3 regions of the Dictyobacter halimunensis genome follow, and region 3 is predicted to be linked to each of the others. Evidence: riboswitches for the same ligand, from Rfam matches in the RefSeq annotation. Region 3 holds a riboswitch; each other region holds the start of a gene.
What was found. A riboswitch is a leader RNA that binds a small molecule or an ion and turns the genes downstream of it on or off. The one in region 3 is predicted to bind cobalamin.
Positions count from the first base shown of each region.

Region 1: another riboswitch for cobalamin. It lies ahead of AABA21_RS15495 (FecCD family ABC transporter permease); the one in region 3 lies ahead of AABA21_RS08205 (ribonucleoside-diphosphate reductase subunit alpha).
Region 2: another riboswitch for cobalamin. It lies ahead of AABA21_RS17300 (ABC transporter substrate-binding protein); the one in region 3 lies ahead of AABA21_RS08205 (ribonucleoside-diphosphate reductase subunit alpha).

Region 1 covers NZ_BSRI01000002.1:328,860-338,917, forward strand. Annotated here, with positions in the region: gene AABA21_RS15465 (MFS transporter) at 1-414, opposite strand, end outside; gene AABA21_RS15470 (MoaD/ThiS family protein) at 542-835, opposite strand; gene AABA21_RS15475 (helix-turn-helix domain-containing protein) at 1,336-1,653, shown strand; gene map (type I methionyl aminopeptidase) at 1,682-2,470, shown strand; gene AABA21_RS15485 (zinc-dependent alcohol dehydrogenase family protein) at 2,546-3,592, opposite strand; gene AABA21_RS15490 (ABC transporter ATP-binding protein) at 3,655-5,016, opposite strand; gene AABA21_RS15495 (FecCD family ABC transporter permease) at 5,010-6,113, opposite strand; cobalamin riboswitch at 6,244-6,463, opposite strand; gene AABA21_RS15500 (serine/threonine protein kinase) at 6,649-8,574, opposite strand; gene AABA21_RS15505 (hypothetical protein) at 8,910-9,149, shown strand; gene AABA21_RS15510 (flavin reductase family protein) at 9,506-10,058, shown strand, end outside.
Region 2 covers NZ_BSRI01000002.1:785,538-795,595, reverse strand. Annotated here, with positions in the region: gene AABA21_RS17335 (serine/threonine protein kinase) at 1-135, opposite strand, end outside; gene AABA21_RS17330 (MFS transporter) at 474-1,673, shown strand; gene AABA21_RS17325 (histidine phosphatase family protein) at 1,652-2,386, shown strand; gene cobS (adenosylcobinamide-GDP ribazoletransferase) at 2,390-3,220, shown strand; gene cobU (bifunctional adenosylcobinamide kinase/adenosylcobinamide-phosphate guanylyltransferase) at 3,240-3,860, shown strand; gene AABA21_RS17310 (cation diffusion facilitator family transporter) at 3,899-4,813, opposite strand; gene AABA21_RS17305 (D-2-hydroxyacid dehydrogenase) at 5,018-6,046, shown strand; cobalamin riboswitch at 6,110-6,305, shown strand; gene AABA21_RS17300 (ABC transporter substrate-binding protein) at 6,427-7,428, shown strand; gene cobO (cob(I)yrinic acid a,c-diamide adenosyltransferase) at 7,481-8,116, shown strand; gene cobT (nicotinate-nucleotide--dimethylbenzimidazole phosphoribosyltransferase) at 8,251-9,309, shown strand; gene AABA21_RS17285 (molybdopterin oxidoreductase family protein) at 9,678-10,058, shown strand, end outside.
Region 3 covers NZ_BSRI01000001.1:2,062,210-2,072,267, forward strand. Annotated here, with positions in the region: gene AABA21_RS08190 (HEAT repeat domain-containing protein) at 1-467, shown strand, start outside; gene AABA21_RS08195 (MFS transporter) at 763-2,034, shown strand; gene AABA21_RS08200 (GNAT family N-acetyltransferase) at 2,097-2,603, opposite strand; cobalamin riboswitch at 2,857-3,002, shown strand; gene AABA21_RS08205 (ribonucleoside-diphosphate reductase subunit alpha) at 3,144-5,603, shown strand; gene AABA21_RS08210 (ribonucleotide-diphosphate reductase subunit beta) at 5,631-6,662, shown strand; gene AABA21_RS08215 (potassium channel family protein) at 6,720-7,853, opposite strand; gene AABA21_RS08220 (IS4 family transposase) at 7,936-9,273, opposite strand; partial or broken gene AABA21_RS08225 (TetR/AcrR family transcriptional regulator) at 9,375-9,911, shown strand.

The sequences.
Region 1 (10,058 bases), on a different contig from region 3:
GGAAATCAGTACCACACCACAAAAAATAGCTATATTGATTGTCTTAAATTCCGTTGAGATCGCCAGTATGGCGGAAGCGGTTGCTAGGATCACTTCAACGATCAGTAACAGTTTACGACGATCAAAAGTATCGGCCAGCACACCACCAACCAGTGAGAAGATCAGCCGTGGAATGGCTTGCAATAAACCGATAACGCCCAGCATGACCGCCGAGTGAGTCAACTGGTAGACCTGCCAGGAGACAGCGACGACCTGCATCTGGGTGCCGGTCGAAGAAAGCAGTTCACCCCAAAAAAAGAGCGCGAAATTGCGATTGCGCAATACGCTCCATTGGCCCGGTACTTTGTTGGCCGTCGCTTGATCAGCAGTAACCGTGGATCGGGGTGTTGCCTCTCTTTGTGATTTGAGTGTCATAGTACATCCAACTCTAGTCAGAAAAATAAACCATAGAAAAATACTTCTTTAGTATATCATGGGTATTCTTCATATCGAGTCCTTTAGAGTCTTTCTATGACCCAGACACATTTTTACGGAAGTGGAATCAGGCGTTGAACGTTGTCGGCAGGACGATCACTTCTTGTCCCGGACTCAGTATGGTCTTCAGACCTTCATTGCCGCTGATAAGCTGGTTGTTCACAAAGATTCTGACATGTTCGCGAATAGCACCCTGCTCGGTGCAAAGACGCTCCCAGACAAGAGGATGTTCTTTATGTAAAGCGTTCAACAGTTGCTCAACCGTCTCTGCTTCAACTGTGATCTGGCTCTTGCCTCCGCTATAGGCACTCAATGTGGAGGGCAGGCGCAGGGTCGCGGTTACCTTTGCTGAATCGCTCATAGACACCCCTTTAAATAGTTCAAACAGTAGTTTTTTTGGTGGTATTTACATACAAAAAGCACAGGCATATACGCTTGTCTTCTCTGGCTTGGTGAAAGTATACGAGCAAGCGCTCTGGATTGCAAGCCTCCTATGACGGAGACAGGATACACTCCTCTTGTTGAGGTACCTAGGCGCCACCAGTTTTTATGTTGGTGCACCAGGGACGCAATTGCGTCCCTGGTGCACCAACATAAAAACGACATTCGCACTCCTCAAGTATGAAAGCACATATAATGTAGGCCGCACCAGTTATATGAGGTGGTACATCGCGGGCGCGGATGCGCCCGCGATGTACCACCTCATATAACTGGTGCGGCTGCGCAGTGGCCGCCCGTGTGGGGGCGCTCACGTACGCTAACAGCGTATGGACAAACGCATACATTGTATTGACATGTCACAACAAAATTTGCTATACTGAACACAGAGAAAGTCGAATTGAGAAAATCGAGGTGCTGATCATGACCATTTCTTGCCAACTACGCCTGATGCTGGCTAGAGCAAATGTTGAGCGTGCCAGGCTGGGCGAACCTGCGCTGAGCTTGCGTCGGCTTGCCGATGAGAGCGGTGTATCATTAAGTGTGCTCGCGGCTCTGCACACGGGAAAGAACCAGCGTATCGACTATACGACGATTGATCATCTCCTCACGTACTTTAGCCGCTATTTTCGGGTCACCACCGATGATCTTCTTAACTGGGAGTTCCCACCAGAGCGTGAGAAACCACGGCAATATTCAGAATATGACAGGGACGCAACCCAAAAATCATCATACGCGTGATCCGCTTTCCATGTAAAAAGAGGATAATATGGCAATTTTACTTAAATCTCGCAAAGAGATCGATAAATTACGCGAAGCAGGACGTCTGGTTGCCCAGACGTTTGAAGTGCTTCGCCCCTATGTGAAACCAGGCACGACTACGGCCGAGCTGGACAAGATTGCTGAGGATTTTATCCGCAGTCACGATGCCACTCCGATATATAAAGGATATGGTGGTCATCCCGGCGGCAACGGGCGTCCCGCCATTCCACCATTCCCCGGCACGATCTGCGCTTCAGTCAACGAGGTAATCTGTCACGGTATCCCCAGCGACAAAAAGGTGTTGCAGGATGGAGATATCATTGGTGTCGATATCGGCGTCATCCTCAATGGCTGGGTCGGCGATTCCTGCATGACCTATGCCGTCGGCAACGTCGATGAGGAATCACAGCGTCTAATGGAGGTCACCCACAAGAGTATGGAACTGGGCATTGAGCAGGCGCGCCACGGCAATCACCTGGGTGATATCGGCGCGGCCATCCAGACCTACGCGGAATCTCACGGATTCTCCGTTGTACGTGACCTGGTAGGGCACGGCGTCGGACGCTCACTGCATGAAGATCCCAATGTCCCCCACTTTGGTCGTCCCGGCACCAATAAGCGTATTCAGAAGGGTATGGTCTTCACGATTGAGCCAATGATCAACGTTGGCACCTATAAAACCGAAACCCTGGCCGACCGCTGGACCATCGTTACCGCTGACCGCAAGCGCTCAGCCCAGTACGAACACAGCCTGGCCATCACCGATGGCGCCCCTGAACTGTTGACAGTTCTATAAGCAAATATGCGCGCAGCCCAGGTCAGGGCTGCGCGCATATTTGTTCTTCCTCATTGCTAATAAGTACACGAGACCTTATTCCCAGACAATAGCGACCTTGCCGGTCTTGCCACCATCAAAGGTTTCGTAGGCTTCGCGCGCCTGGTCCAGGGTAAAGCGATGGGTGACCATGACGTCGGGATGCAGATTCCAGCGCACCAGGTGCTCGACCAGATCCTCCATTTGCTGGATACTACAGACCCAGGAGCCAAAGAGGCTAAGCTGTTTGTGGATCAAGAGTGGACTGGGCGCAAAGGAGACGGTCCCCCCTTCTCCCACATAAACGACGCGTCCCCACTCACGGGCGGCCTCCAGGCACATGTGGCGTGCATCGGCGTTGCCGGAACAGTCGATCGCGACCTCAAATCCTTCGCCGTTGGTCTTGGTCTGTAACTGCTCCAACACTGCATGTCCCTCTTCCGGACCCACAACCTCCGCAATGCCTAATTTGCGGGCCAGTTCCCGCCGCTCAGGCACGTACTCAACGCCAACAACACGCGCCCCCATCGCCTGACAGAGCAGAGAGACGCCCAGACCCACCGGACCAAGTCCGGTGACGAGCACCGCGTCGCGGCCAGAAACGCCAGCGCGCACACAGGCTGCGTAGGCCGTACCAACTCCACAAGCAACCATAGCCCCGTCAAGATATGTCAGTTCATCGGGCAGGGCGACCAGAGTACGTTCCTCGGCCAGCAAGAAATCAGCATGTCCACCGTTGCGCTGCCAGCCATAGGCGGCCCGTCCATTTTGCTCCTGCGTGCAGCTGATCATCCAGCCGCTACGACAGTTATGGCAGACTCCACAGCCAGCAATATGATAGAGTACCACCCGATCGCCCGCCTTGAAGCGCTGCACTCCCGGTCCCACTTTCTCAATGATGCCGCACGGCTCATGGCCGGCGATCACCCCTTTATAGGCTTCAGGTCCTACACCCTGGTCCGTGGGACGATAGATGGCGCGCAGATCACTACCACACAGGGATGATGCCTTCATGCGCACCAGCACCTGCCCATGCCCCGGCTCCGAAACCTCGAAATCGCGCATCTCAACCCGCCGATTTCCCGGCAAAACGACGCCCTTCATTGTTGTCATGATAAAACAGACTCCTTTCGTAAATGCCTGATCTTCATCATACAACAATCTATTCAATCAAAGGCATACGCGATATGCTTGCGCGTCTCTTCAAGAACAGCCGCGGTCGAATCAGCGATAATCGCACCGGTCTGTATGAGCTGTTGTAGACAGCGTAGCCCGTCACCACCGGTATAATCGCGCGCCGCGAAGGTCTGCGACACTTGCTCTAAATCCTCTTTATGGCTATCAGAAATCGCTTCAGAAGCACAGGTGGTCTGCAGAGGAGCCGTGACCAGAAGCACACGCAGGCCATGACGAGCCACCTGCAAAGCTTCCTGAAACAGCGGCAGGTTCCCTGGTCCAATCGCGGCCGGACATAGGATTAAGAGATCAACACGCAGCAGGCGTTGTCGTACCTGCTCCAACACGCTGGCGGAGATCGGCGTATAGGGCTGCTCAGTGATCACGTCTTCGGCCAATCGCAGGGCCAGGGTGTGATCGCTATCACCGATATTCAACGCACCGGCACTAAATGGGATATGGGCGTCGGCCAGGGCACGCATCACCAGTTCGCCCGATCCCCCACCGGCAATAAGATGAACACGAGACGCCGATCGATTGCTTTTCAAAGGGGAAGTATCCTGGCTGGGTGGTAAAACGCTCAGGTGTTCGGCACCACGCAGGATACCTACCTGTACATCGATACCGTAGACACGGCTGAGCAGTCCCGGTTCCAGTACCTCGGCCGGCGTGGCATCGGCCACGATACCGCGCTGGAAGAGCAGCAGACGGGAGAAATAGCGCGAAGCCAGGTTCAGATCGTGCATGGCGGCAATGACGGTCATGCCGCGCTGGCGGTTGAGGTGCTGCACCAGTTCCAGCGTCTCGATCTGATACTTGATATCCAGGTGCGAGGTTGGCTCATCCAGCAGCAAGATAGTCGGTTGTTGGGCCAGAGCCATAGCGATCGTGACGCGCTGGCGTTCTCCACCGCTCAATTCATTGAAGATCCGTTCGGCCAGCGCGTCGACCCCGGCCTCGCGCATCGCTTGCTGAATGATCTCGCTATCATCAGGAGTCCCTGCGCCCCAGAATGAAGAGGCAAACGGGGTGCGGCCCATGCCAACCATCTGCTCCACGGTATAGGCGAAGGGCATGTGTAGTTCTTGTGGCACCACAGCGATACGCTGCGCGGCCTTGCGCCGTCCCCAGTGCCGCAGTTCGCGACCCTCCAGCAGAATCCGTCCCTGACGTGGCTGCAGGACGCCACTCAGCAGACGCAGCAGCGTGGTCTTGCCCGAGCCATTGGGGCCCAGCAGGCCAACCATCTCACCCGCCTGGATGGCGAGAGAGACATCGTATAGCAGCGCCTGCTGTTTATAGCCAAAAGCAACTTCTTGTACTTCCAGTACCGGTATGGACCTGTCTACCATTTATATTCTCGCTTACTGCTGCGCAATAGAAATAAGAAGAAAGGGGCGCCCACCAGGGCGGTAAAAACGCCAACGGGAATGACGGTTGGGGCCAGGATGGTACGCGCCAGCAGATCGGCCAGAGTCAAAAAGACAGAGCCACCCAGGGCCGCCGCTGGCAGCAGGACACGGTGACGCGGTCCCAACAGCAGGCGCATAAAATGCGGCGTCACCAGGCCAACAAAACCGATCAGGCCACTGATAGAGACCGCGGCGGCCGTCAGGAGCGAGGCCACCACCACGATCAGGAAGCGCATCCACTCGACATGCAATCCCAGGTGAGCCGCCGCGTCCTCTCCCAGCGCGAATACATCCAGCACACTAGCCAGCGCGAACGCGACCAGCAATCCCAGCAAAACAATGATTGCGACGACAGCCAGTGGTCCCCAGCCGACAATAGCGATTCCTCCTGAGAGCCAGTTATACAGTCCCAGCAGGCGTCCAAAGTCATTGGAGGGCCAGAGATTTAAAATCAGGGTCTGCACGGCGGTCAGAACTGCGTTGACGACAACGCCGGCCAGCAGCAACATGATCACCGGGGTGCGCCCATCTGAACGCGCCATGGCATAGACAAACACAACCGTCAGCACAGCCCCGCCAAAGGCCAGCAATGGTGTCAGGGGAAAAAAGTTTCCATAGACGGTATCAAAGGGTAACACAAAGGCGATCGTTGCTCCCAGGGCCGCGCCTGAAGATGTCCCCATCAGATATGGATCGGCCAGGGGATTGCGCAACATACCTTGAAAAAGCGTTCCCGCCACCGCCAGGGCCGCGCCAACCAGGACCGCGCCGACCACCACCGGCAGGCGCACCTGCACGATAATGATCTCCAGCGACGGGTCCCAGCGCACCGGAAAATGGAATAGACCAGTGCTGTTCAGCAAAATCTGCACAATTGTCGGTACAGGCACGGAAATGGAGCCAAAACTTATCGAGACCAGCATCACGATAAGCAGCAATATTCCCAGGCCACCAAGTACAAATGGTGGAGCGATACGATGTTGCTGTGGCCGCTCAGGATCGGGAGCCGTCCGAGTTGGACGTGTTACTGTTTTCATGTCTAACCGCTCATCCGGGTATTTTTGTAGCAGTCAGAAGGAGAGGCATCTGCCAGAACTGACGGGGAGGAAAGCTTTGCGCGACTCGCACATCGTGATTCATCCGGGTTCACTCCTTTGACGCGAAGGAACGTGAGCCTCTCACCGGGCAGGTCTCCTGGCTTACGACTATTGACGCGGTTCACAATGGCCTTCCCACCCCCTTTCTGCCTGATCAGGGACAGTGACCACGATGGTGGATAAACACATGAACCGCTCGCCGCTAACAGTAGCGCGACTGCGTCGGATTTGCACCGACTTCCCTATTCTGCCTGGATAAGATCCAGGCCACCCGGTAAAGACACTGTTACATATTTATCTGTAGAAGAGTATATCGACCATCACCAACAAAGTCAAGAAAATGCCTTAACAACCGTTATGTAGGAGGTGGTGGAATGCCATGGGTGGGTGCGAATGCACCCACCCATGGCATTCCACCACCTCCTACATAACTAATTGAGCGCCGCAGGCGCGAAACCTACGGCTTTCTGGCACGTTAGGCAGTAGCATACATAGCAAAGTTGCTAACGGTAACGGTCCCTCCCTGGTCAACGGCCAGGCCAACCGTGCCACTAGCGTACGTAGCATCGCTGACACTCCCCAACGCTTTGCCGTTAGAGTAAAAGTTAAACTGCGATCCCTTGACGACAACCATGAGCTTGCTAGCGGCGTGGGTATCACCGAAGGTCCCCTTAGAAAGCACTTTGGGGGCTCCGGTCGCGTTATCATAGACGGTCGCCTGCCAGCTACCATCGGGCGCGATCAGAAAGGTATATGTTCCCTGCTGGTTGCCTGGCTGGTTGCGAAAGTAAAGCCCAAAGCTACTGTTAGAGCTCTGCACCTGCTGCACATTAACTTCGAGCACATAGTCATTGGGATAATTTTTACCCGGCAAGGCGGTCAGAAAGATACCCTGTAGGGCCTGGGAGGTAGCGGTATTGGTAATCTGTGTACCGTTGCTCTGACAGTTGATGTTCGCGCCATTGTAAATCGTCCAGGTACCACTACCTGTATCGCAGGCCGGACCAGGACTGGCTGCGGAATAGAGCAATGGTCCAGTAGGCACTTTGCCGGATGCAGGTGGAGGAGCCTGCGTTGGGACGCTCGTAGGCTTCGGAGCCGGAGTGGCGGTTGGCGCGGCGGTTGGCGTGGCGGTTGGTCCACTCGTGGGCGTTGCCTGGGCCGTGGGAGTTCCCGTAACTCCTGTAACGGCGTTATTTTTGAATAGCTGAGTACCCGTAATGACGACCGCCAGTACCAGTACCACGGCACAGATCACGAGGAGTGGTACGAGCCACCAGGCACCCTTCTGTTTCGGTGGCACAAATGATGACCGCGGGGGTGGAGGCGGAGGTGGGGTTGGCAGATACACGGGTGTATTGCTACTGCTGGATCGCTCGTTAAATGGCCCATAATTCATAGCAGACGCCCGCGTAGTCGGCGTAGAGTCTGAGATGCCAATGCCAGAAGGCGGAGTATTTGCTGCCAGTATCGTTGGCGCTCCACCAGGCTGTATTACGGTTGGTACCGCGTCTTCTCCCAGCGCCTGATAACCGTTCGGCTGCTCAATAGCGGCATGCAGGGCCCGGGCCATATCACGGACAGAGGCATAACGCTGCATACGATCTTTGGCGGTCGCTTTCTGAATGACCGCATCCACACCCGCGGGAATTTCAGGGTGTGCCTGATGTAAAAGGGGCAGCGTCTCTTGCAAATGACGCGTAATCACAGCCAGTGAACTGGAACCGGTAAAAGGCACATGGCCACTCAGGAGAGTATAGAGCACCACCCCCAGTTCATAAATATCAGCCCTATAATCGACCGCCTCGCCCAGTGCCATCTCGGGCGCCATATACTCGGGCGTCCCCAGCGTCACACCGGTCCTGGTTAAGGCCGCGCCAGGCACAACATCATCAGCAAAGCGCGCAATTCCAAAATCGGTGAGCACCAGACGTCCATCAGCATGTAAAAGAAAATTAGCCGGCTTCAGGTCACGGTGGATCACCCCTTGCGCATGGGCATAATCCAATGCCGATGCCGCCTGGTCCATATAGGAGACGACATCCCCCAGCGGCAATGCCCCTTGCCGCTTCAGCCGCTCGCTCAGGCTGCCACCGGTCAGATACGGCATCACCAGGTATGCCAGACCATCCTGCTCACCGTATTCATACAGCGGCATGATATTCATATGCTCCAACCGGGCTACCACATCTGCTTCGCGACGAAAACGTGTCAGAAATTCCTGTGAAAATTCCCCGTCGTTGCCTCCCAGGTACGAATGAAGTACCTTAACCGCCACCTGGCGGATCGGACGCTGCTGTCGTGCCAGGTAGACCGCTCCCATACCACCCTTGCCGATCAACTTCTCCAACGTACAGGTTCCAAGCATCTTCCCGACCAGACCGTTTGAACTTCCCTGCATAATGCCGTGTACTCCTCTGACTCGCATCGTTTTTCCTTAATGTATTATAAACGATTGTAAGCCTCAATTATGTATTCTTCATTCCTATGCTTAAGTTTAAATACCCAATTGTCATAGAACCATAACCAAACTATTGATTATTACAACTGTAATATAAATAGATGGTTAACCAGGGCTACCTCTCACAGAGCATCTAACGCTCATGATCATCGCCTGCAGCCTGCATGTGTTTTCGCACCTGCGGTGCTCAGATATCTGTGTTGTGTTAGTGCATGGCGCGCGCATGCGCGCGCCATGCACTAACACAACACAACCAGTATGGAGGAAAAATCATAATGTACGATGAAGTGCCTCTCAAAACCCTACGACCGGGTGCCGTTTTTATCACCCACGATGGAATATGTGCAGTAAAATCACAATACCAGTATAACCGTTCTCACAATGCCCAATCCCTATGTATTCTGCTGGAAAATGGTGAGATCGCGTACTTTGATGATGGTAACAACACGCTTGTTCGCGAAATAAAATGTTCCCTTGATCCTCTGCTATTAGTCGATGAACGTGAAGCTAGATAACTAAGGTGGGAAGACCATTGCCTTATTCAGTTGTTTCACTGCTATAGCGATAGTTTCATGCAGGTTCACAGAGTTTCTTTTTATTGTATGCGTAAAGATATTTTTCTTTGAGAACAGGTGCGCGGCACCTATAAATAGCCAACAGTACCATTTCAGGCCTGTAATCCTGTACGGAAGGTCAGTTGACAAGTGGTTGCTTGCGCGTGATACTCTTAACTAAAGAGTAGTCGCCCTGGCACAATACAACTTCTCTATTTATGGTGATTGAGATGCAGGGGGATGGAACCAACCACTGCGTTCAACGCGGAGCCAATGGCGTTCCTACGTTTTTCTATCTTCCATTTGAAGGAATTATCATGGCTATTGAAAAAGAACTTTTCAGGCAGGTAATGGGACGCTTTGCTACCGGTGTGACGGTTGTCACGACGAGCAGTAATGATGTCCTTGCAGGTCTGACTGTCAATTCATTTTGTTCAGTTTCTTTAAATCCACCATTGGTTCTCATTTGTATTGATAATAATAGCAGCACACTACCGTTTCTGCGGGAAAGCAAGATCTTTGCGGTTAATATGCTGGCAAAACATCAAGAGCAGTGGTCGCGTGGCTTTGCGACCAATAGCCCCGAACGCTTTGAACATTTCTGCTATGCCCCCCACTATACCGTAGCCACCGGGGCGCCAATTATTAAAGATGTGCTGGCCTTTATCGACGCGCGCATTGTGGCCGAATACCCGGGCGGCGATCATGTCATCTTCCTTGGTCAGGTAGTAGCCATGGGAACCCCAGAGCACATGGGATTTGTTGATGAGCACGGCAATATTCAATCTGAGCCCGACGGTCAGCCTGCAACCAATGGTCATGGCCTCCATAAAGAAGAGGAACCATTGCTGTATTATGGCGGTCAGTATC
Region 2 (10,058 bases), on a different contig from region 3:
TGCATGCAGAATTTTGATTGCAGCCTGCGTATGGAGATAGACATGTTCACCGAGATAGACATCCGCGAAGCCACCGTGTCCCAGACGTTTCAGGATGCGGTAATTCCCCAACTTTGTCCCAATAAACTCCATCATAAGTATGGTACGGTTCAGTGGAGCACTAAAGATGCAAAATATGTAGTTCTTTTTGTGTACTCCGTGGAGGTGGTAAGCCCGGCGCCCCCTTTCGGGCGCCGCATACGCGGCCACCTTATTTTTTAATGGGTGGTGCCACATCATGGTCGGGTGCAAATGCACCCGACCATGATGTGGCACCACCCATTAAAAAATACATGTGAGCGCCGAAGGCGCGTAGTGTCAGGGGCCGAAGGCGCGAATCTTTCGGTCAATGCCCCTGAGCGAGCAGTGATTGGTGTTATACTAAAATTCATGTTTGCATGATGTCTCACGATGCTATAACAAGGATGGATGCTGTGAAACGATCGTTTCTACAAATGCTGTTGTCTTTTTTCGGTTTTGTATTGATTGGTTTGTATAGCGGAGCCTTTGGGGTATTGCTGCCCGACATGAGTCGTTATTATGGGGTGGATAAATCTGTTATTGGCCTTATTTTTGTTACCTCTTCAATTGGTTATTTTATTTCAGCATTATTCAGTAGTATTGTATTAGAGCGCCTGGGAATGCGCCTCTTCCTGGTAATTGGCGCTCTTACGTTTTTGCTGGGCGCCTTGACGCTTGGCATCAAGCCAGATTTCGGCATTGTGCTGGTGACGCGTCTTTTTATGGGACTCGGGGTCGCTATGATCGAGATGGGGTTGAATGCTTATGTGGTAGCGCAGGCACGCCATGCTTCTCAGCTCAATACGCTGCATGCTTTCTATGGCGCGGGAGCATTATTTGGTCCGCTGGTGGCAGCCTTCCTGCTCACAACCGCCTGGGGTTGGAGCAGTGTCTTTTACCTCTGGATGCTGCTCAGTATCCCCTTCTTACTGGGTGTGGCACTGACCTTTAGCGCGGAACCGCCTCGCGTCTCCGGTAGTGAGGCAGAAAACAAAGAGACCGGCAGTGCCTGGATGGCGGCATTGAAGTTGCCGATCGTCTGGCTGCTGTGTATATTTCTGTTACTCTATGTGGGGGTGGAGGTGAGCGTTGGTAACTGGACCTATAGCTTCCTGGTTGAGGGGCGTCATCAGTCGGTTGCCTTGTCCAGTTGGATCGTCAGTGGCTACTGGTTGGGATTGACCCTGGGGCGTTTTACCTTGAGTCAGCTTGCCCGCTATCTGCGCATGAGCGACGTGCGCTTATTGTATATCTGTACGATCATTGTCGCGTTGTGTGCCATCCTGATCTGGTGGTTACCTTTTGATAGCGTGGCAGCCATTGGTTTTTGTATCATTGGCTACTGCCTGGGACCCATCTATCCGACGACGGTCGCGCTCACCCCCAGTCTCGTCCCAGGCCGTGTGGTGACCAGTGCGATCGGTTTTCTGGTGAGCCTGAGTATCTTTGGCACCTCCGTCTTTCCCGGCATCGCTGGTATCCTGGCCCAGTACTTTGGTATCTGGTCCCTGCTGCCCTATAACCTTGCCTTGACCCTGTTGATGCTGTTATTCTGGTGGATAATATTTCGGGTGAAGAAGGATAAGGCTACATGGCAGATCAGTCACCAATAGCAGCGGTAAGAGAAACGGAGGAGGCGCGCGGTGAGCCCTATGTGCGCCGGATCTGGCTGGTCCGTCACGGGGTGACGGACTGGAATAGCCAGGGGCGCCTCTGCGGGCAGCACGATGTGCCTCTATCTGACGAGGGTGCGTCACAGGCGCGGTGGGTGGGCGACCAGTTGCGTTCACGGCCGCTGGTTGCTCTATATGCCAGCGATCTGCGACGGACGCGCCAGACCGCGTCGATCCTGGCGCATCAGTTACCAGAGCCGCTGGTAGTGCAGACCTCCGCCGCCTGGCGTGAGCTTTCATTTGGTGCGTGGGAAGGGTTGACCTATGCGGAGGTGTCGGAGCGCTATCCAGATCAACTGGGTTTCTTTACGCAGCCTGTGCAGTTTTCGCCACCAGGTGGGGAGACCTTTGCCGCGCTACAGCAGCGCGTGCAGAAGGCGCTCGCTCAACTGGTACGGGACTCTCTACGCTTACCATCTGGAGAGCTCGCATTAGTCAGCCACGCGGGCCCGCTGCGCGTGTTGCTCTGTTCACTGCTGGGCATACCTTTTGAGCGTCAGTGGCAGCTACAATTCGCCCATGGCTCGCTCAGTGCCATCGATTTTGTGGCCGAGGCAAGAGATGTGCCCGCGACTACAACACTGGCATTACTCAATTATCACCGGACAGGAGTTCATATAGACATGAAAAGCAATAGAACGGAGAAGCGATAGCGGATGCCTGAGACCTACCCTGCTACTGATCCTGAGGTATCAGTGCACCATAACTGGTGGCTTGATCAATATAAAGAGCTGGTGGCCGCCATCCGTTTTTTGACTACCCTGCCGGTTCCGGGCAGTACCCGACTCTTTCGTACCGACGGTAGCCAAGCCGATAGCAGGTTGTTTCTAGGCAGCGCTTATTTCCCGCTGGTAGGTCTGCTACTGGCGATCGCGCCTGCTTTGCTGGCCCGGGTGGCCGGTGTTCTACTTTCTCCGCTGGTGCTGGCCGCTTTACTGGTCGTACTGCTGATTATATTGAGCGGTGGTCTACACCTGGATGGTTTAATGGATACCTGCGATGGCCTGTTTGGGGGGCGCAGCCGTGAGCGCAAGCTTGAGATTATGCGCGATAGCCGCCTGGGCAGCTTTGGCATGCTGGGGGGTGGTAGCATCCTTCTGCTCAAATTCGCGTTGCTGGCTAGTCTGGATCGCCAACTGGTGCCCTGGATTCTGCTGACCATTCTCCCAATCTCGCGCTGGACCATGGTGCTGGCGATGTATGCTTTTCCCCCCGCTCGTAAGGAGGGATTGGGAGCGGCCTTTCGCCAGACCGCGACGCGCCCGCGCCTGGTCTGCGCCACTGCCCTGACGCTGTTGATCGCGGGCCTGATAGGCCATGTGATGGGCCTGGTCTTGTGCGTGGCTGCCTCGCTGTTGACCTGGCTGGTAGGTAGATGGATTACCGCTCAACTAGGTGGTCTGACCGGGGATAGCTATGGCACGATCGCTGAACTGATGGAGGTAGCGTTACTCCTTTTATGGACGCTGCTGCGCTTCTGGCTATAAATAGGGAAGAGATGAAAGCATGACTAATAGAGATACTGATGTGGATGAGGTTCCACGCCTGGTGCTCCTGCTGGGTGGGGCACGCAGTGGGAAGAGTACGTTTGCCGAGCGCCTGGCCACAACGAGCGGGCGCAGCGTGGCCTTCATCGCCACCGCCATGGCGATCGATGAAGATATGCGCGATCGCATCGCCCGCCACCAGTCCTCCCGCCCCACTGACTGGCGAACGATCGAAGAGCCGCTCCACCTGGCGAAGGCGCTACGGCAGGCGGCCGCTGTGGCCGACGTCGTGATCCTGGATTGTTTGACGGTCTGGCTCTCCAACTGGCTCTTCGCGCAAGGTAATAGCGCGCAACTGGAGGACGATAATACGATCAGCGCGCAGCACTATGCCGGAGCCCTGCAGGAGATTGATGCTCTACTGCAGGTGGTTTCAGAATGGGAGCCGGGTAAGACCCTGGTTGTGGTGAGCAATGAAGTTGGCCTGGGTATCGTCCCGGCTTATGCCCTGGGGCGTGTCTACCGGGACGTGTTAGGACTGGTCAATCAGCGCATCGCCGCCGCTGCCATCCGTGTCTACCTGATGATGGCAGGATTAGGAGTAGATATCAAGCGATTGGATGAAACGGTAAGGCTTTAATTGCTGTCCTGGCTCATTGGCGCATGCCTGAGAAGTGCTCAAGACTCGATTGGAGCTCGATCCAGCTCCATATCCTGGAAGGTCACGGGATCTTCTCTCGGCTCAAGGTGGGTGAAGACCGTGCTATCCGGCAGGGCTTTACGGATGGCAAGTTCAATTTCTTCACAGATAGAGTGTCCTCTCTGCACGGTCCAATCGCCCGGCACAATCACGTGGAAGGACACAAAGCGCCTGCGCCCGGCCATTCTGCTGCGCAGGGCATGAAAATCAATGCCTTGCTGGCGATATGGCTCTATGACGCTATTGACGATGTCGATATCTTCTTTTGGCAGGGCCGTATCGAGTAATCCCAGACCTGTCTGGCGCAGCAACTTTGTGCCGGTCCAGATGATATTGATGGCTACCAATAGCGCCACAATCGGGTCCAGGATGTACCACCTGGTGATGGCGACCAGCAGGACTCCCACCAGCACGCCCACCGTCGTTATCACATCGGCGAATAAATGGTGGGCGTCCGCCTCCAGGGTGATCGAGCGCTGTCGCCTGCCCGCCTGCAGCATAAACCAGGCCAGCACACCGTTGATGATGGCACCGAAGACTGAGAAGCCCAGGCCTAGAAATGGCTGGTCAATTGGTTCGGGATGAAAGAGGCGGGGAACCGACTCGATGGCGATAATCAGGGCCGCCACCAGGATGAGCGCGCCCTCGACTCCGCTAGAGAAATATTCGGACTTGGTATGCCCATAGGCATGATCTTCATCAGCCGGGCGCGCGGCCAGCGTCAGCGCCCACAGTCCAACCAGCGCCGCCACCAGATTCACCACCGACTCGGCCGCGTCTGAAAATAATCCCACCGACCCGGTTAGAAAATATCCTATAAACTTTACCGCCATGGTGGCTAGCGCGGCAGCTATTGATAAGAACATGTACAAACGGAGCGAAGTCTGCTTCATACAATCCTCTCGTTTTCAGCCAGCTATCACGAAACCAGCTGACTGATACTTACACATATGACCATCTCTATGTAATACGAACGATGGATTAAAAGGAAATAAAAAAGTTCTCATTGGCTAACTCTGCCGGATAGTGGTTAATCTGCTATACAGGGTCTGTGCGTGATAACATAAAAAGAAAAAGAATGCATGGAGGATTTTGCTTTGGAGCACAGAAATGATTCCCGGCGCACCATCCTGGTTACAGCGCAGCTGGCGGATAGCTGGAACGATCGTATAAGAGAGATTGCGCCCGATTTTACTATCGAACTGCGGCCCTGGGCGAAGGCAGAGGATATTTCGGATGAATTATGGAAAAATGTGGAGATCCTCTTCACCCTGGGAGCTTTTCCAACGCCGGAGCAGGCGCCCAACCTGCGCTGGGTCCAGCTTTATTCCGCTGGCGCCAACCAGGCTTTCACTGGTCCTCTGGCGAAGTCCAATGCCATCATTACCACGGCCAGCGGCGTGCATGCGGTCAATATCGCCGAATACGTCTTGACGACGATGCTGACCTGGTTCCATCAGTATCACCAGTTCGGTAGCTGGAAGCAGAAGGGGCACTGGCCCGATGAGCAGGAGCGCGATCTGTTCATGCCCGAAGAGTTGCGTGGAAAGACGCTCAACGTGGTCGGCTATGGCAGTATCGGACGCGAAGTTGCCCGGCTGGCCAAAGCTTTTGGCATGCGCATCATCGCCATGGAGCAGCGACCAGATCATCGCGATCGCGGATTTCTCTTCCCGGATATTGGGGATCCAGAGGGGACCTTGCCTGATCACTATTATACAAAAGATCAGTTCCACCAGTCCCTGGCTGAGAGCGATGTGGTCGTCGCTGCGGTGCCGTTGACACCCGATACCAGGGGAATGTTTGATGCCGCGGCATTCCATGCCATGAAAGATAGCGCATTATTCGTCAACATCGCGCGCGGCGACGTGTGTAACGAGCCCGACCTGATCAAAGCTTTAAAGGAAAAAGAGATCGCCGGTGCCGCCCTGGACGTTTTCGCGGATGAGCCGCTGCCCGATAGCAGCCCTTTCTTTGGCATCCCCAATGTCATCATGAGCCCCCATATCTCGGGTATGACGCCTCACTATAATGATCGGGTGGCCATGATCTTTACCGAAAACCTGCGTCGCTATCTCAAGGGAGAGTCGCTTTACAACGCGGTTGATAAGGAACGCGGCTATTAGGAAAGCGACGCGTTTATTGACATAAGCGGATAAACCTCGGTATACTAGCTGAGGAAATAACTCAACTTTTTTAGTTTACCAGGTGGTCAGGACATGAAGTTCTGGCAGAATAGGGAAGTCGGTGAAAATCCGACGCAGTCGCGCTACTGTAACTGGTACAGGCTTATCGCACCTCTTGCCACTGTTCTTTCTTGTTGGAATGGGAAGGCCGCGTAAGTATGCCAGAAGTCAGGAGACCTGCCTGGTGAGTGATGCTCTTCATCCTTCGCGTAAAAGGAGCGAGCTACCCAGGCATTCTCCTCTTTGGTCTCGTGTTGACCTGGCTGGCTGCTATTTTTCGCGAGGTGACCGTGGGCGTTATCTAGAAGGATACACATCATATGCGCACCCATGTCATCTCACTACGTTTATTAAGTGTCTTCTTACTGGGCCTGGTGCTTATTCTGGCTTCCTGTGGGCAAAGTAACAATTCTCAGACGTCGGGTGGCAGCACACCCGCCGCGCAAGCCACCCCAACTCCCGCGCTGGACGCGTATGGAACCCCGATCGCGATCCCGAAAACGGCACCGCAGCGCATCGTGTCGCTGGCACCCAGCATCAGCGAAATTTTGGGCGCCCTCCACCTGGAGAAGCGGGTCGTTGGCGTCGATGCGTTCACCAACTATCCACCCTCACTGGCCGGTTTGAAAAAGGTTTCGAGCAGCTCGGGTTTTAATGTGGAGGCCATCGTGGCTTTGAAGCCGGACCTGGTTTTGAGCTCGGGTGGGTTGTCCAACAAATATGATACCCAGATGTCGCAATTAGGTTTACAGGTGGTCGATCTCCCCTCACCCACTATCGCGCAGACGATGGATCAGATTGCCCTGATTGGCCGTTTGACTCATACTGAAAACGTCGCTAATCCGCTGGTCGCGCAGATGAAGCAGCAGATTGCCCAGGTGCAGAGCGCTGTTAAAGGGACAACCACGGCCAAAACCCTGTTAGAGGTTGACGATAGTACGCCCGGCAAACCCTACGTCTTTGGCGGTAACTCCTTTGGTGATGAGATGGCCGGCTATGCCAACGCCACCAATATCTTCCACAGCAATACCACTAACGGCGGCTATCCGCAGGTCACCGATGAGGCCATTATCGCTGCTAATCCACAATATATCATTCTTACCGAGGACCCGATGTATGGCGGTCAGCCATCTGTAGTATACAAGCGAGCAAACTGGGGTGGCATCGCGGCGGTAAAATCTCACCATGTCTATCACATTAATTCTGATATCATGCAGCGTCCCGGACCCCGCATCGTGCAGGGATTGCGCTGCCTGGCGCAGGTTGTGCATCCCGACAAGTTTTCTGGTGCGCTGCCGAGCTATTGTACAGCCAGTGTATAGTTGTTTTGTATTTTTTACACCCTCAAGTTTAATGGAATAGGATAAAAAAAGAATGGAAGAACAGCAATATTCTGAGACTCACAATGAGTCCGTCGAAGTTGACGAATTAACTGAAGAGGGACGTGCGCGCCTTCGTAAAGAGCAGGCCGAGATGCGTGCGCATCGCAAGCCAGCCAGAGGACTGGTGATCATCAATACTGGCAATGGCAAAGGCAAGACCACGGCGGCCCTCGGTGTCTTGTTCCGTGCCTGGGGACAGAACATGCGCGTGGTGATGTTGCAGTTCTTGAAATCTCAGACCGGCAAATGGGGTGAGATTCGCGCCGCTCAGAAAATGGGCGTGGAGATTATCCCGCTGGGCGAGGGTTTTACCTGGAACAGTGATAATCTGGAGCATGATAAGGCGCTGGCCCGGCAATGCTGGCAACTCTGCCGTGAAAAGATCGAGAGCAATCAGTATGACATCGTGATTATGGACGAGATCACCTATGCCATTAATTACGGCTGGCTCGATGTGAATGAGGTGCTGAGCACGCTGCAGGCCCGCAATCCCAAAATGCATGTGATTATTACCGGGCGCGACGCCCCCCAGGCCTTGATCGACTATGCCGATCTGGTTACTGAGATGACAGAGATCAAACATCCTTATCATGAAGGGATCCTTGCCCAGAAGGGCATAGATTTTTAGTTCTCTGTCTTGTGACGTTGTGGAAACTGTGTCCGGCATAGTCGGACACAGTTTCCACAACGTCACAAGAACAATTTGATTGATGCCTCCTGCATCAATCAGGCGACTGAGCCAGTGCGAAAAGGGTATATGTTATGACTGATCTGAAGGCTTTAATTGGCAGTATTACACCGATTGACTCCAACTATGTTGAGCAGGCGCGTGCGCGGCAGGCGCAGTTGACCAAGCCCGCTGGGAGTCTGGGACGTCTGGAAGAGATCGCGGCGCAGGTGGCGGGCATCACCAGGAGTGTAGTTCCAGTTATACAGCGACGCGGGGTCATTGTGATGGCTGCTGACCACGGGGTAACCGCCGAGGGCGTGAGCGCCTATCCCAAAGACGTGACGCCCCAGATGGTGCTCAACTTCCTGGCTGGCGGCGCGGCTATCAACGCGCTGGCCCGTCAGGCGCATGCCGATGTGACCGTAGTCGATATCGGTGTGGCCGCTGACCTTGAGCACCCCAACCTTCTCTCGCGTAAAGTACGGCGTGGGACCGCCAATATGGCGCGTGAAGCGGCCATGAGCCAGGCCGAAGCTCTGCAGGCCATCAACATTGGTATCGAGGTGCTTGAAAATCTGGCCGGCCAGGGTCTGGACCTGGTGGCTACCGGTGAGATGGGGATCGGCAATACGACCGCGGCCAGCGCCCTGACCGCCTGTCTATTGGATGTACCGGCTGAATACGTTACCGGCCGAGGGACAGGTATTGATGACCAGCAACTGGCGCACAAGGTGCGCATCATTGAGCGTGCCATTGCCCACAACGCACCTGATGTCTCTCAGCCGCTCGATGTACTGGCAAAGCTGGGAGGACTCGAGATAGCTGGCCTGGTCGGCGTAATTCTGGCCGCTGCCTCCCGGCGTATCCCGATTATCATCGACGGCTTTATCTCCAGCGCGGCGGCTCTGGTCGCCTGGGCCCTTGCTCCCGGGGTGCGCGACTCTCTTTTCGCCGGCCACCTCTCGGTTGAGCGAGGCCACCGCCTTATCCTCGAAAAGCTAGGCCTGGAGCCGCTGCTTAACCTGAACTTGAGATTGGGTGAAGGCACCGGCGCCGTGCTGGCCATGCACATTATTGAGGGGGCCCTGCTTACGCACAAAGAGATGGCCACCTTCTCTGAGGCCGGCGTCAGCAACAGGGACAATGCATAGACCGTTTCATGACTAAGCCCCCCGCTTTGCAAATAAAGCACAAATATGTGATGTCGCAACCGCTATCCTGGCCTGTATTGTGCAATATGCACAATACAGGCCAGGATATTTTATACTTTTCAGCCGTTCTATCAAAATTAATTTGATGTTAGTATATCTTCGAACGATATATTTGTACAATTTATACAAATTAATATCAATTCGTTCACGTTTATACCATTAGCCGGTCTTGCAGTGCTGCTTGTTCCGCACATATACCTCAATAGAATGACCTATCAGAGAAACCAATAAGATATTGGTTTTCAGGGTGGCTAATTACGTCCTGAATTACTGACGTACAAACAACAGGTCTTAAGAGGGAGCGCGATATGCAGAATACTGTTGACCCGCAGGTAGCGTGGGCTCCTGATCAACATAAGGTTGCTACGCATTGTCCATACTGCGCCTTACAGTGTGGCATGTACATTAGCGGGCCGCGTGAGGGAGCCACAATTGCAGGCAATCCCCGGTTTCCGGTAAACAATGGCCGTATGTGCATTAAGGGCTGGCACGCTGCGGCGACCCTCCAGCATCGCGAGCGCTTGCGCACACCACTACGACGTGCGGCAGATGGTACATTCGAGCCGATCTCCTGGGAAGAAGCAATGGCTACCATTGCTGACAACTTTCGACGGGTGCAGACTCGTTACGGGAAGGATGCGTTAGGGGTGCTGGGCGGTGGCTCCCTGACCAATGAGAAAGCCTATCTG
Region 3 (10,058 bases):
GCAGCGGCGCGATCAAATCCCTGGGGCTACTCGGCGATCGGCGCGCTATTGAGCCCTTATGTTCGCTGTTGCAACAGGACCGCATACCTTATCGGCGCGTCTTTATTATTGGGGCCCTGGATCGTCTGGGCGCTACGCAGGCGGTGAGGCCGCTGATCGCTCTGCTGCAGAATTCGTTGGAAGAAGAAGAGGTGCGCGCGGCCTCTATCGAAACCCTCGGCCATTTAGGTGATAAAAGCGCTACCCCTTTCCTGCTCAACTTTGTTACAGATTTTGTGGCGGGCGATGCCAATGAGCTCCGCTGGCGCGCCGTCGTCGCTTTAGGACAACTTGGCGATACCCGTGCCATCGACAGGCTTAGCAGATATCGCACTGATCCGGAGCCTGTTATGCGCATGGCTGTCATCTCCGCCTTACGTCAGTTGAAAACGGCTCAAACCGCCGAATTGCTTCCCGATCACCCATAACACAAAAAACTGAGCCAGAACTGGTGACTATCTCTTTCTGTAAACCGTCTATGGATGTGAGCGATATAAAAAGCTCTCTAAATTTTTATTTTTTTTGTATAGAAATGTCTGCGCGATGAGCATAGTTAAAGCCTGGCGTCGCGCCATTCTTTAAATCGCCTAAAAGTGGAATTGGAAGATAGCTCTGAGGATATAGACCATTAAGGTGCAATGGATGCCCCTTCTTCTGCAGTGAATTGCTCGTACTTATCCCTTCTCTCCATCTCCTACTTGTCTGAAGCAGCAAAAGAGAGATATGAAAAATACCACTGTATCTACGTGGCGACAGCCGTTTGTGCGCGATCGCTTTACCGTGCTGGCTTATGCCTTGCTGGCAAGTTTCTGCTATTTACAGGCCTCGCCTGGCTCGCTGGTCCCATTTTTGCATGCGGAGATGCACCTCAACTATACCATTGATAGCCTGCATATGAGTGGTATCGCGCTTGGCATGATCGTGGCCGGTCTGCTGGCGGACCGCGTTTCCGGCCGCTGGGGCCGTCGATTAACGCTTTGGGGTGGTGCCTCTGGCCTACTGGTTGGTGCCTTGTTGCTCATGTTCAGTCACCATCCCGCGATCAGTATTTTCGGTATGTTTGTGATTGGTCTGCTGGGCACCTTTTTGATGGTGACGGTCCAGGCCTCCTTGTCCGATCACCATGCTGAGCATCGGGCGACAGCGATTACCGAGGCCAATATGATCGCCAGCCTGGGGGCGGGTCTGGCCCCGATCTGCCTGGGCGGCATGGTACTACTGGGTGCTGGCTGGCGCGGTATGCTCTTTGTGCCGATGGTGATCGTACTGCTGCTGGCTCTCTGCTTTTTCAAGGTTTCGGTGCCGGAGGCGCGGGCGTTCGCGCGTAAGCAAGAGGCCGGTGGACGTGTGAAGGCGCCGGGCGCTTTCTGGCTCTACTGGCTGGCGATGGTGATGGGTGTGGCCGCCGAGTGGAGCGTCTCTTTCTGGGGCTCCGGCTACCTGACCAACGTGGTCGGCATCGAGCGTACCAGTGCCGCGACCCTCATGAGCCTGTTCTTCCTGGCCGCCGTGATCGGTCGCTTTATCGGGAGCCATCTGACCCGGCGCATCGCCGTCGAAAGGTTGCTGCTGCCTGTGCTGATCGTGGCGATACTGGGCTTTACCCTGTTCTGGCTTGGCCCATCGGTTCCATTGCATGTGGTTGGATTGTTCGTGGCTGGCCTGGGCATCTGCAATCTCTTCCCTTTTACCTTCTCCGCCTCGGCCAATCGCATTCCACAGTACGCGGACCTGGCCAGTGCTCGTTCCGCCCTTGGTGGCGGATTGGCCATATTCTGTGCTCCTCTAGTGCTGGGACGCCTGGGGGACATGGTGGGTCTGCGCAGCGCTTATAGCGTGATCTTAGGCCTGTTTGTGCTGATGGGTGTATTCATGGTGCTGGCCGCTCGCGCCACTGTGGATCGGTCCACCACACAGACCGTGATCGCCGAAGATATGCTGGCAAGTGATACGCTCACAGAGGATTCCACCAACCTCATTGTAGATCCTGTATAATTCATCAATTTATAAAGCATTGGCGCGAACATAACACACGATATTATGTTCGCGCCAATGCTTTATAAGCTGCGTCTCATCTCTATAAATTCTCGCTCGCCATAACGTTCGCTTTTCTGTATATAGCTTCCACTTCGCTTGAAGCCGACCTTCTCGTATAGGCGAATGGCCCGCTGATTAAAGGGCAGTACAAAGAGGCGTACCTGCTCCGGGGCAAAGCGTTCTCTGGCGAATTCCAATATGGCCGTCACGAATGCCGTCCCCAATCCCTGACCGGTCAAATCTGGTCGCATCCCCAGACCAATGGCGATCGTCTTCTGATCCTCGTCGTAAATGGCTGGGGTAGTGCTCGACCAGACCAGGGCAGAGGTGCCAAAGCTGGCAAAGCCGATCAATTGCTCTTCTTCATCCCTGACCGTGTAGTGTGGGCTGCGCGGGTCCAGCATTTCAGCCAGAGCATCATCGACATCAGCATCCACCATATTATAGATGTCATATGGTTCTTCATAACGCCATTGAGCTATGAGACGCACATCCTGTTCAGTCATGGGTACGAATTTAAAGGTCATCTCCACTTACTTTCTAACAATCATTTCTATCTTGAATATCTTCAATAGTATGCTAAAATTCGCAGCCTTTTTCAAGAAAAGTTTTTTGAGGATGCTGCTGCTATGCTCCTGCGGTTCTACCTCTCTGTCGTTGATGGCGGTAAGAAGTAAATGTGTAAAGCTCTGGTCTGGTCAATCTCCTGCTTGACTTTTTGAATCAACATATGGTATTGTTGCATCTGTAATTACTACATGTTGTGCACTATCGCAATAAAATACAGAAAAGCTCATAGGGCCAGGCTGTCGTGGTCTGGGTACAATGGGGAAAGTCCGGTGTGATTCCGGCGCTGTCGCGCAACGGTAAGGCGGAGGATATGTGATCCGCTAAGCCCGAATGCCCACCTGTGATGCTATGGATTGATCCCTTCGCGTGAAAGGGTAAGACCAGCAGGGGCCTGTGTCTGCTTTGTTTGCATACCTGTCAGACAGTTTTCGCCTTGTTGCCTGTCGGCCTGTTCTCGCGTGGGAACAGGTTTTTTGTTGTCTGTGGAGGTATGTGTTATGATTCCAAGCCGGTTTTCCGAGTCATTCTCGGCGCCGAATATGCCATCGATTACTCTTGATGTGCCCATGCTTATCACCGAGGCATGTCGCGACCTCGCTCCCGATGTGGATGAGGTACGACTGCTTGCCAGTGTGCAGGCTACCATCTATCCAGGAGCATCGCAAGACGAGGTGTGGCAGGCGCTGGTAATGTCAGCGCGGGCCTGTATCGAGTTGGAGCCCGCCTATACGTTTGTGGCGGCCCGTTTTTTGCTGCTTTCCCTTTACAATACGCTCCAGCCTGAGGAATCCCCTCAATTGGGACTGAGTGATGCCTCTGCGTTCTATGCCGATTATTTTGGAACCTATGTGCGACGAGGCATTGAAACACATCTGCTCGATCCTCGCCTGGCTGAATTTGACTTGCCCAGGCTTGCGGGTGCGATCAGACCTGAGCGCGATCTATTCTTTGCTTATCCTGGACTGCAAACGTTGTATGATCGCTATCTATTGCAGTACGAAGGCCGACGCTTTGAGCTTCCTCAATTGCTCTGGATGCGTGTGGCGATGGGCCTGGCCCTGCGCGAAGAGCACAAGGAGGCGCGGGCGATCGAGTTTTATGAGCTGATCTCGCAGTTTCATTTTACGCCCGCTACGCCTACACTCTTTAATGCTGGTACCTCTCATCCTCAACTGTCATCCTGCTATCTGACCACTGTGCAGGATGACCTGCGGTATATCTTCAAGAGTATTCAGGATAATGCTTTGCTTTCCAAATGGGCAGGTGGACTGGGAAATGATTGGACAAATGTACGGGCATCAGGTTCTCATATCAAAGGTACCAATGGCACCAGTCAGGGAATTATACCGTTTCTCAAGGTGGCGAACGATACTGCGGTCGCTGTCAATCAGGGCGGTAAGCGTAAGGGGGCCGTCTGCGCGTATCTGGAGAACTGGCACCTGGATATCGAGGATTTTCTGGATCTGCGCCGTAATACCGGTGATGAACGGCGGCGCGCCCACGATATGAATACCGCCTGCTGGATCTCTGATGAGTTTATGCGCCGTGTACAACAGGGTGATAATTGGACCCTGTTTAGCCCTGATGAGGTGTCTGACCTGCACAATCTCTATGGAGAGGCGTTCGCCCGGCGCTATCGGGAGTATGAACAGCTGGCGGATGAGGGCGGCGTGAGGCAGTTCAGACGCCTGCCGGCACTGGATCTGTGGCGTAAGATGTTGACCCGGCTGTTTGAGACAGGTCATCCGTGGTTGACGTGGAAGGACGCGGCCAATGTGCGCTCGACCCAGGATCATGCAGGGGTGATTCATAGCAGCAATCTTTGTACCGAGATCTTGCTTAATACTTCAGCAGAAGAGACGGCTGTCTGCAACCTTGGTTCGCTCAATCTGGCGGCCCACCTTGTCGGTAATCAATTGGATCTGCCCCGACTGCGTTCAACTATCTCGACTGCGGTGCGTATGCTGGATAATGTAATTGATATCAACTATTATCCTACGCCGGAGGCGCGCCAGGCCAATCTGCGCCATCGTCCGATTGGCCTGGGGTTGATGGGCTTTCAGGATGCTCTCTATCGTCTGGGTATGAGCTATGCCAGCCACGAGGCGGTCGAGTTCGCCGATCATAGTATGGAGGCTATCTCCTACTATGCCATTCTGGCCTCTACGGAACTGGCGGCCGAGCGTGGGTGCTATGCCAGTTATCAGGGCTCTAAATGGCAGCGTGGCCTGCTGCCATTGGATAGCATTGCCCTGCTTGAGCAGGAGCGTGGCGAGCCGCTTGAGATGGATCGTAGTACGCGTCTGGATTGGTGGGTTGTGCGCACTGCCATCCAGCGGTATGGCATGCGCAATAGCAACGTGCTGGCTATCGCTCCCACTGCTACCATCTCTACCATTGTCGGCATTAGTCAATCAATCGAGCCAGAATACAAAAATTTGTACGTCAAGAGCAATCTCTCTGGTGAATTTACCACTATTAATACGTTCCTGGTCAATGATCTGAAGCAGGCGGGTCTGTGGAACGCTGATCTGCTGGAGATGCTGAAGTATTACGATGGCTCGCTGGCGGCGATGACGCCGTTGCCTGTGGAGCTCAAACTGCGCTACCAGACCGCGTTCGAGATCGATGCTTCCTGGCTGATTGAGTGCTCCAGCCGCCGGCAAAAATGGATCGATATGGGGCAGTCGCTGAATCTCTATCTGGTCGAGCCGGGCGGCAAGAAACTACACGATATCTATACCCTGGCCTGGCGCAAAGGGTTAAAGACCACTTACTATTTGCGTACGGTGGCGGCGACCCAGATTGAAAAATCAACTATTGATGTCAATCGCTGGGGCATTCAACCACGCTGGATGAAGAACAGCAGCCCCTCTAGCACCATTCAGGTAACTCGCGAATCCGCGGCTAAACCGTTTGCCTGCTCACTCGATGATCAGTGCGAGGCGTGCCAGTAATTTGGCAATCAGAAATGAGGTTAAAGTATGAGCATTTCGTTTGAAGATGAATCAGCCGTGGAGCAGAAGCGATTATTGAATGGTCGCCAGGTGACCGTGAATCAACTGTTGCCGCTGAAGTATCACTGGGCCTGGGAGCACTATCTGAATGGTTGCGCCAATCATTGGATGCCCAATGAGGTTCCCATGAATAAGGATATTGAGATCTGGCGTGGCGCGTCCCTTAGCGAGGCTGAGCGCCTGGTTATTATACGCAACCTTGGCTTTTTTGCGACCGCTGAAAGCCTGGTGGGCAATAACCTGGTACTGGCAATCTTTAAGCATGTGACCAATGCCGAGTGTCGACAATACCTGCTGCGCCAGGCCTTTGAAGAGGCGGTCCATTCGCATGCTTTTCTGTATATAGTTGAAAGTCTGGGGCTCGATGAGCGCGAAATCTTTACCATGTATCACACTATCCCTGCGATCGCGCGTAAAGATGGTTTCGAGATGAAGTTGACCTCGGCGCTGCTGGACCCCAGTTTTTCAACGGAGACACTAGAGGGGGCACAGACCTTTCTGCAGAATCTGATCGGTTACTATGTCATTATGGAGGGCATCTTTTTCTATAGCGGCTTCGCTATGATCCTTTCGTTTCATCGCCGTAATAAAATGACCGGTATTGGCGAGCAGTTCCAGTATATCTTGCGTGATGAGACTATTCATCTGAACTTCGGCATTGATTTGATCAATGGTATCAAAGCTGAGCAGCCGGAGATCTGGACCCCTGTGTTCCAGCGGCATATCCTGACCTTGATTCAAGAAGCAGTGGAACTGGAGATCGCTTACGCGCAGGATTGTTTGCCGCAGGGTATCCTGGGACTGCAGCCGGACGCGTTCCGCCACTATGTACAGCATATCGCCGATCGTCGCCTGGAGCGTATTGGTCTGCCAGTGCACTATCATTCACCCCATCCTTTTCCCTGGATGAGTGAGACCATTGATTTGAGCAAAGAAAAGAACTTCTTTGAAACCCGGGTGACTGAATATCAGTCCGGGGCCACATTGCGCTGGGACTAGGTTATATTGCGCATACCAGCGAGGTCCTCCCCATCATGGGAGGACCTCGCTCTTTGCTTAATCTCCGCGCATAGCGTGATCGATGGTAGAAGGGGTGGAGGGCAGGAAATGATCCCAGGCGCTGGTCTGCCAGTCGTCAACGCGCTCACCCCTTTGGATCCAGTCGGGTAGTGGTATCAGTAGATGTTCGGAGAGGGAGACGAGGAACGGTTCATAGGTGCTGCGAATCTCCGCCAGTCGTCGCTCTGCTGTCTCCTCATTCGTGAAGACCAGCCCCGCTTCGGCTAGCTGCTCGCGCAGTGCAATGAAGTCTTCTGACGATAGCCTTTTGCCGTCACGGGTTGGTGGTGTGCCATAGGTCTGCGCCAGGTCGACCGCGGCATGGCGCGCGATGGCAAAGGTAAATTTCATCGGTTTGACCGGCAACTGCTCAATGCCGACCAGGGCCAGGGCGCCGGCATCCAGTACGGTTGTGAGGGCGGCTAACCAGGACTGGCGTTCATGCTGCGAACGGTAGTAGGTCAGGACCGGGTATGAAATATGGCTTTCGAGCAGCTCGGCGCACCATTTTTCCCAATCGCGCATAAACTGGAGGAGCTCGTCTGGAAAGTGACTGTGAGAGTGCCTCCTGAGCAGCTCCAGCGCCGTTGGAGGGGAGCCCGCTCGCGCGTCTAGCAGGGTGATATTTGTTTCGCGGCGCGAAAAAGCCTGATAGATAACGGGAAGATAGCCGATAATCAAGGCCAGAAAGGCCAGTCCAAATCCTGCTTCTATGGCGACCAGCCCTCTACCCATGCTGGAAAGGGGGATGACATCTCCCAATCCGAGCGTCACAAAGGTGGTGCCGCTCATGTAGACATAGGTTGCGAAGGAAATGGATGTATCGGGTGAGTGGAGCGGCGAGGCCAGGCCCCATTGTAGCAAAGCAAAGCTAAAGACGAAGCCAGAGGCCCATACCGCCAGCAGGAGCAGCAGGGAGAGCGGGCCGTAATAACTTAAATATTGGCCGCGTCGGCCATTGGGACGCATTTTGCGCGCCAGGGCCGACCATAGCTGCCATGTAGCGCTGTAAAAGAGCCGGGCCAGACGAAACTTTCGTGCTACTCGCCTCGGCAGAACCACGGTCTCAAAGCCATCTTGCGCAATCACCACAATAAGTAGTATGCCGATAATGATTGCAATAATCCGCATAAGTTGTCCTCATCTTAAAACTCGGTTTTGTGGAGACCCCTGACTTCAGTCATGGGGAGGAAACAAAGCCGCCCCATACGCATTAAGTTAAGACCCAGTCGAGTCCTTCAAGGAGGATCTGAGCCAGACAGGGTTCAGCTACTCGACGATGGACCCGACAGCCCGATTGCATCATGGCACGCCCTTTGCGGATCACCTGATGCAAGTGACGAGTGCCAGAGAGCACCTCCAAGAGATCTAAAGCGAGAGCGCGAACGACGGCAGCAGCTTTGAACAAACTGCGCCAGGGATCGTGCCAGCAGCCAAACAAGAGGAGCCAATGTTGAATGACTACGGCAATCAATTTCGCGTACAGTTCGCACAACGCCTGCCAGGGCAGAGCCGAGCGCCAGGTGTCAAGGTGACCATGACTCTTCCAGAGTTTGAAAAGCAACTCGATCAGCCAGCGTTGGCGCAGCAAGATGAGCGCCTGCTCGGCAGAGATCTGCCTGGCCGAAGTATTGGTGACAATCAAGGTCCACTCGGCCAGCTTCCACTGCACCTCGCTCACGATTTTCCCTTTGTCGGTAGCCTCCTTCTTCAGGTGCTCACGCCGCTGCTCGGCGACCTCGGGTGGCACGCGCATCATGATCAAGCGCACCGGCAGAGGTTCCTGTTTGCCCAGCGACACGTACAGAATCTTGATCTGTCCACACGTTCGAGGCAAAGCGGTTTCCAGATCGATACGGTGGCCTTGCCGATCATAGAACACGGTGTTGGCCTTTGGATGCAGGCAAAAGCGCACACCCTGCTCGGACAACTCGCGCAAGCGAGCGAGACTCCAATATCCGCGGTCGGCCACATACAAACTTCCAGCCGACACGATCTGCTCTCTCAGTGGCCCATGCAGTTCATGCACGCGCCCAGCCGACAGATACGGACCAAGGAGCCAGCCATGTTTGAGGTCCAAGCGCACATGCAACTTGAGAGCAGAAGCCGTATGTGCCGTCGTAGTCGCACTGCCTCCCCCGCATCCGGGCCACAGATCCGCCAGTTCTTCCGGCAGGACGATGGTCGAGGCATCTTCCAGAATCACGTGCTTAAAGCGCTTGAACATGGCCACGGGGACCGCTTTGACCGTGACCACCTGCTGCACCAACTCCCAGAGGACTGCTTGCAGAAAGGTCGCTGCTGCTTGGGTGCACCGTTGGTGCAGGCCCGATGCACTGATCTGTACCCCGCAAATGTGCGCACCTTGCGTCAATTGTTCCAAGCTCGCTTCCGGCTGATGCAGATGGCCCAATGCCATCACCTGCACAAACGTGGCTCCTGTCAGTTTGCGCTCGCGTTTGACAAAGCCAGTTTCTTTGGCCAGCACGTTCGCTCGCTCATTCAAGATCTGGTTCAACATGGCTTCACACTGTGTTACACTCGTCGTCATAGGGCTCCTCGGCTGATGAAATGTTTGATTTCTTCATCTTCCGCTCAGGAGCTTTCTTTTGTCAGCAGACCTAAACTTAATGCCTATGGGGCTACGAGGAGACCACCATCGCCGATATCGCCAGGGAGGCGAATACCGCGGTTGGTACGGTCTACCTCTATTTTCGCAATAAGCGCGATGTGTATACAGCCGTGGCGGTTGACGTGGGCGAGATGATTGCCGCATCGTTTCTGGATCCAAAGCTACAAAGCCTGCCTTTTGCCCAGATTCCAAGGGCGCTGGTGGATGGTATTTTTCGGGTCAGTCGCGAACAGAGAAACTTGATCACTTTTTTGCAGACCGATATGCAGTCTTCAGAAGAGATGTTGCAGCATAAAGATTCCAATGATCGCATCAGCACGATACTGGCCGAGATTTTTCAGCGCGCCATTGATCGTGGCGAACTGGCCCCGTTTCATACAGAGATGTATTCACGGCTGCTATGTTTATTGGGCGACAATGTGATGTATCAGTGCTTCGCGGTCGAAAATGGCGAGCGTGAGGAACTCTACCATGACTATCTTATTGAGATGGTTGAGCGCCTGTTCCTGGGCCCCTCTTTACGTGAAGGCCCGAAGCGATCCTCAGCAGATAGCTAAATGCTCGTATCTAAAAACTACAACCTTTTCCGCTATGCGGCGTAATCTCTAATGAATGAAGTTCATTCATTAGAGTCATTGCCCGCGTACTGCATGTGCGTGCGCGCAAGCGGACGCCCGTGCGTACCCCTGTAGATCCATTCTAAA